2 regions of the Chromobacterium sp. W521 genome follow, and region 2 is predicted to be linked to the other one. Evidence: riboswitches for the same ligand, from Rfam matches in the RefSeq annotation. Region 2 holds a riboswitch; the other holds the start of a gene.
The links. Region 2 has a riboswitch for glycine ahead of ACUXV1_RS19810 (trimeric intracellular cation channel family protein). Riboswitches for the same ligand answer to the same signal wherever they lie in the genome.

Region 1 (3,204 bases), on a different contig from region 2:
CGATGAAGGATTTGTTGACCACGTTCTTGGCGGCGACAGCCTTCAGCGCGGCCAGCGCCTCGGCTTCCGGCATGGGATCCGGCAGCTCCAGCTTGCGGTTCAGGCGGATGTCGGCCGGCAGCGTCTGCGCCACCAGTTCGTCAATGGAGGCCACGCCGATGGCGGCCAGCATTTGCTCGCGCTCTGCGTCGGACGGGCCGATGTGGCGGGAGATGAATTCTTTGCGGTTGAAAAGTTCGGAGAGAGACATGAGTACGAGACCTTCTGTGCTTGCCGTCCGCGCCGCGGCTTTCGCGGCCAATCGGGTGTTGCTGGATATCCGGGCGAAAAAAACGCCTCGCGGCCAATCAGGACTGCGAGGCGGTTTTCACCATCAGGCGCCAATTTCCTTGGCGTAGGCGGCGGCGTCCATCAGGGCGTCCAGGTCCGCCGGATTCGCCGGCTTGATCTTGAAGAACCAGCCCGCCCCGTAGGGTTCGCTATTGGCCAGTTCCGGTTCGGCTTCCAGTTCCTCGTTGATGGCCAGCACTTCGCCGGCAACCGGACAGTAAATGTCGGAAGCGGCCTTCACCGATTCCACCACGCCGGCCTGCTCTTCCTTGGCCAGCTTGGCGCCCACTTTCGGCAGCTCGACGAAAACGATGTCGCCCAGCAATTCTTGAGCATGCTCGGTAATGCCCACGGTCACGGAACCGTCAGCTTCCAGACACAGCCATTCGTGGCTTTCAACGTATTTGAGTTCGGCGGGGATGTTGCTCATGAGTGTCTCCAGTCAAATCCAGGTCTTAACGATTATTCCCGGCCGCGTCGCGCGGCCTGCCTGAGCAATCGGCTCAGGCGAAAACTTTCTTGCCGTTGCGCACGAAAGGCATCTTGACCACGCGCACTTCGGTCAAGGTGCCGCGCAGGTCCACCAGCGCCTTGTCGCCTGTGCCTGCCGGCACGCGCGCGATCGCGATGGAATGCTTGAGCGTGGGCGAGAAGGTTCCGCTGGTGATCACCCCTTCGCCCACCCCTTCCACCACTACTTTCAGACCTTCGCGCAGCACGCCGCGCCCTTCCAGTACCAGGCCCACTTGCTTGGTCTTCACGCCGGCGGCTTTCTGCGCCTCTAGCGCCTTGCGGCCGATGAAGTCGCGCTCAGCCGGTTCCCAGGCGATGGTCCAACCCATGCCGGCTTCCAGCGGGGAAACGGTTTCGTCCATATCGTGGCCGTACAGATTCATGCCGGCCTCCAGCCGCAGGGTGTCGCGCGCGCCCAGACCGATGGGCGCCACGCCGGCGGCCTGCAATTGTTGGAAGAAAGCGGCGGCTTCAACGCCGGGCAGCATCACTTCCAGGCCGTCTTCGCCGGTATAGCCGGTGCGGGCATAGAACCAGTCTCCTGCCGGCTGGCCTTGAAACGGTTTCAAGTTCTGGATGACGGCGGCGAGCTCGGGCTTGACCGAACAGACCTTGGCGATGGCTTGCGGGCCTTGCACCGCCAAGATGGACAGATCGCGTCTTACTTTGATGTCGACGTTGAAGTCCGCCTTGTGCCCTTCCATCCAGGCCAGATCCTTGTCGGTGGTGCCCGCGTTGACCACCATGCGATAGCCGTAGGAGGTCAGGTAGACGATCAGATCGTCCACCACGGTGCCGTCGGGCGTGAGCATGCCGGAATACAGCGCCTTGCCTTCGAAGCCCAGCTTGGCCACGTCGTTGGCGATCAGCCGCTGGAGCCAGGCCTTGGCGTCCGGCCCGCTGATGTCCAGCACCGTCATATGGGAAACGTCGAACATGCCGGCGTCGCTGCGCACGATTTCATGTTCTTTTAGTTGGGAGCCGTAATGGATGGGCATTTCCCAGCCGGCGAAATCGACCATCTTGGCGCCGGCGGCGATGTGGGATTCAAACAGGGGGGTGCGTTTCGGGGCCGTCATTGGTGCGTCCTTAGCAAAAGCGTGTAGTGTTGCTCTATTCCCTACACCCCTCTGTCCCTGCACCTGAGATTTTCCGGCCTTGCGACCGTTAGCCCCTTCGGTGGGCATCCGTGGACGCCGCTCTCCAGATTCGGCGAACTGGCTGCGGCCAGTCCGATAATGCAGTCCTTTTGCCTGAGCGATTGCGGGTGCGCTTGCGCCTTCGGCGGTGGCGCGGACGGCCACTCTCTCCTGCATGACGTGCCAGATTATGGTTGCTGGACCGGGCCTTGGCAAGCCGTGTTTATCTTCAACTTAAACAATGACTTAAAATATTCGAAACCGCAAATCATTGAACGGATATTGCTTCGTTTAAGATCGATTACGAACACATTTCACTTCGTTATCGATCACGCAATCGACAAATTCCCCCTCCAAGCAAAGCTGATCGTAAGATGACATCCATCTTTACCCAGCACGAGCTCTATCCGATATGGAAAGGAAACCGCGATGCGAAAACTAATCAACGATCCGCGCCATGTGGCGCGGGAAATGCTGGAAGGCCTGGCCGACACCCTGCCCGGCCTGGCCCTGCTCGAAGAGGAAAACGTCTTGCTGCGCGCGGATCTTCCGGCTGACGGTCAGCTCGACAAAGTGGCGCTGATCTCCGGCGGCGGCAGCGGCCACGAGCCCGCCCACGCCGGCTACATCGGCCACGGCATGCTGGACGCCGCCGCAGTGGGCGACGTATTCACCTCGCCCAGCGTAGACACCGTGCTGGCGGCGATCCGCGCCGTCGCCGGCCCTAAAGGCGTACTGCTCATCATCAAAAACTACACCGGCGACCGGCTAAACTTTGGCCTGGCGGCGGAGCTGGCCCGTGCCGAGGGCATTGCCGTCGACAGCGTGGTGGTGGCCGACGATGTAGCGCTTCGCGACACCGTGGAGCCGGCGCGCCGTCGCGGCATCGCCGGCACCGTGCTGGTGCACAAGATTGCCGGCGCGGTTGCCGCCAGCGGCGCCAGCCTGGCCGAGGTCGCGGCCGCGGCGCGGCAGGCGGCGGAACAGGTGGCCACCATGGGCGTGGCGCTGGGCGCCTGCACCGTGCCGGCAACCGGCCGCCCCGGCTTTCAACTGGACGACGACGAAGTAGAGTTGGGGCTGGGCATTCACGGCGAAGCCGGCGTACGCCGCGTGCCGCGCCAATCCGCCGACGCCTTGTGCGCGACGCTGCTCGACGCCATTGTCAGGGACCGCGGTTGGCAGGCCGGCCAACGGGTGGCAATGCTGGTCAACGGCCTGG
Region 2 (3,204 bases):
GCAATTGGGACGTTTGCTGGGGTGCGTCGACAATGCGGCCTTTTGGCAGCAACTGGCCGCGTTTCTGCGAGAACACCTGAGTTTCGATACCTGGGTGGTGTTGCTGTTTCGCCAGGAGGCCCCGCCCTTGGTGCTGGCGGATCACGCGGCGAATTACGCTCATGACGATCTGTTCGCCGACTACAGGCGTGGCCTCTATCTGCTGGACCCGTTTTACGGCTTTGCGCTGAAGTGTCCGGCGGCTGGCGTGTACCGGCTGGACGAGGTGGCACCGGACCGTTTCAGGGAAACGGAATACTTTCGGCGTTACTTTTCGCGCAATGTGGTGGCGGATGAAATCCAGTTCCTGCAAGCGCTGCCGGAGGGGGTGCTGTCCCTGTCGCTGGGCTGCAAGCATCGCTTCAGCGAGCAAGATCTGGGCGTCTGCAATCTGTTTGCTCCCTGGTTGCTGCCCTTGTCACGGCTGGCCGCGCGTCTGGACGAAGGGCGGCATCAGCCGGCTGCGAACCCGGGCAGGCAGAGCCGCCGGCAGTGGGAGGAGGCGCTGCGCTCGCAGGGTTCCTCGCCGCTGACCAAGCGCGAGGTGGAAGTGGCCTTGCTGATACTCGGCGGCCACTCTACCAAGGGCGTGGCGCGTGAACTGGGCATTTCACTGGAAACGGCCAAGGTGCATCGTCGCCATCTGTACGCCAAGCTGGGCGTTTCCAGCCAGGCGGCCTTGTTCCTGCTGCTGGCGGATATTTGATCCCGATGCCGTGGCGTAGCGGTGAAACAGCTAGGGTTAGTTAATGCAGGTCGTGCCGGTACATGAACACCGGCAGCCGCCATTCGCGCCAGATGGCGGCCAGGCGGATAGTGAGGCCGACGGCGAAGCTGGCCAGCACGTTGAGATCATGCGGCACGCCCAGCTTGATCAGGCCCAAGTAGAGCAGGGCCACGGCGAAGGAGACGCTGGCGTACAGTTCCTGACGGAAGACCACGGGCACGCGGTTGCACAGCACGTCGCGCAGGATGCCGCCGGCAATGCCGGTGATCATGCCGGCCATCACCACCACTACCGGATGGTAGTCCATGGACTGGGCCACGCCGCAGCCTATGATGGTGAAGGCGATCAGGCCCAGCGCGTCCAGCACCAGGAAGACGCGGCTGAGGCGCTTCATGTAGCGGGCCACGAACACGGCGGCCAAGCCGCCGGCAATGACGAGGCCGACGTATTCCGGGTGTTGGGTCCAGCCTATCGGGTATCGGCCCAGCACGATATCGCGCACGGTGCCGCCGCCCAGGGCGGTGAGGAAGGCGATGACGGTGACGCCGAAGATGTCCATATTGCGGCGGCCGGCCGCCAGCGCGCCAGTCATCGCTTCCGCGGTGATGGCGATCAGATAGATCAGGGTAAGCATGTAGTTGCAGTGGTCAAACAGGCTGGCGCCGAGGTGAGCGGCGAAGCCGGGTGGGAAAATAGGTTGGCAATGGGCGGGCCATGCCAGGTGGCGCACAGCCTGGGCAAGCGTTTCGAACACGGGTTTTCCTTGAGAGCTGGTGCACGATCTGCTGCGCTTCGCGAGACGCTGCGGCTATCGCTTCGAAATGCTCATGTACCAGGAGTACATTCCGCTTTCTCAGCTGTTTTCGCCTTGTCTCGTCCTTGCTCGCGAGATCGTGAACACGTTCTGAGCATGGCCGGCGAGCCGCGCATGAGCGCGGCGTTGCCGGCATTGCCTCTCCCCTTGTCCTTTTACCTGAGAGTTAGATGACGGGCGCTGCCTGTGTGCGGGCTTTGCCGGGCGTCACTTGCCCCTTCGGTGGGCGGCTAAGGGCCGGTTGCATAATCTGACGCGCTGTCGCTGAAGCGTAGCAGATGATGAACGGGCGCTTAGGGCCTCTCTCCAATCGGCTGGTATCCATGGGCTGCGGTACTGTGGCCTGAGCGATTATGGGAGTTTGCGTCTTCGGCGGGGGCGTATGCCCCTCTCTCCCGCAGCAGGCAAGGATATTAGCGTTTGCTGTATTGTTCAGTCAACGACTGTATACATGGGGGAAGGCAAAAATGTTGCAGTGCGCCATCTTCACGAAAACGCTCGGACGGCGGCTTGGCTGTCCGGGCGTTTTTGCGCTGGCTGGTTCTTAGAACCTGTTTACGATCTGCTGCGCTTCGTGAAGCGTTGCACTGTGAGTACAAGCTCAAAATGCTCATGTACCACTCGTGCATTCCGCTTTTTCGCTCGTTTTCGCCTTGTCTCGCTCTTGCTCGCGAGACCGTGAACAGGCTCTTAGTTGCTAGGCGTCTTGGGCTTGGCCGCGCCGTTGCCGGCGGCGGGTTTGCGCGTGGCCGGGGCTTTGGCGGCAGGCGCTTTGGCGGTTTTGGCCGCCGTGGGTTTGCTTGAGGCCGGCTTGGCCGCAACCGGCGTGCTGCTGGCGGTTTTGGCGGCGGCGCTGGGCTTGTCGGCGGTCGCTGGTTTGGCTGCGGACTTGGCGACAGACGCTTTGGCGGTTTTGGCCGCCTTGGGCTTGCCTGAAGCCGGCTTGGCCGCAACCGGCGTGTTGCTGGCGGTTGTGGCGGCGCTGGGTTTGTCGGCAGCCCTTGCTTTGGCCGGGGCTTTGGCGACCGCTTTCCTGGCCGGCGCGCTGGCCTTGACGGCGGGGGCCGGAGCGGGAGCGGCTGCGGTTGCCGCTATTGGCTCGGTGGGCGGAAGGATGGCCGGGGCCGCCGGCGAGCGGGTGTCCAGTTGCAGCGCGTGGGCCACTTGGTCCAGCCGCTGTTGTTGTTCCGGAGCGATGTCGCCGCTGAGCGCCAGCAGTTCGTGCGCCAGCTGCCAGGCTTGGCGGCGGCGGTGCTCTTCCGGCAGCAGCTTGGGCAGGCCGGCCAGCGCGCGGGCTTCGTCCAGCCGCACCAGGAAGACTTGCTTGCGGGCGATTTCTTTCAGCTGCATCAGGGTCAGCGGGTATTCGTGGCGGATGTCGCGCATGATGCGACGGATGGCGTTGAACGGGCGCTCGTCTATGATGCCGCGGCCGATCGCCACGTAGGTGAGCAAGCGCACGAAGCCGTCTGCCAAGGTGCCGGTTTCGTAGGCGGGGTCCAGCGTTTGGCGCTTGAGTTGCAGCCGTTCCCGTTTCTCCCAGCTGTCGCAGCGGGCGGCGCGGGCTTCGCGGGCCGGCTGGACGCCCACGATGGAGGCCAGCCACGGGGATTCGTACACGGCT

Region 1: it holds a riboswitch for glycine, as region 2 does, so the genes downstream of both, gcvT (glycine cleavage system aminomethyltransferase GcvT) here and ACUXV1_RS19810 (trimeric intracellular cation channel family protein) in region 2, are expected to answer to the same signal.

Annotation. Positions count from the first base shown of each region.
Region 1 is NZ_JBRBAF010000004.1:322,733-325,936, reverse strand. It holds gene gcvP (aminomethyl-transferring glycine dehydrogenase) at 1-250, opposite strand, end outside; gene gcvH (glycine cleavage system protein GcvH) at 374-760, opposite strand; gene gcvT (glycine cleavage system aminomethyltransferase GcvT) at 834-1,922, opposite strand; glycine riboswitch at 1,964-2,060, opposite strand; glycine riboswitch at 2,075-2,166, opposite strand; gene ACUXV1_RS08105 (dihydroxyacetone kinase family protein) at 2,412-3,204, shown strand, end outside.
Region 2 is NZ_JBRBAF010000014.1:27,105-30,308, forward strand. It holds gene ACUXV1_RS19805 (helix-turn-helix transcriptional regulator) at 1-745, shown strand, start outside; gene ACUXV1_RS19810 (trimeric intracellular cation channel family protein) at 786-1,520, opposite strand; glycine riboswitch at 1,718-1,900, opposite strand; glycine riboswitch at 1,902-1,988, opposite strand; gene ACUXV1_RS19815 (DUF3141 domain-containing protein) at 2,271-3,204, opposite strand, start outside.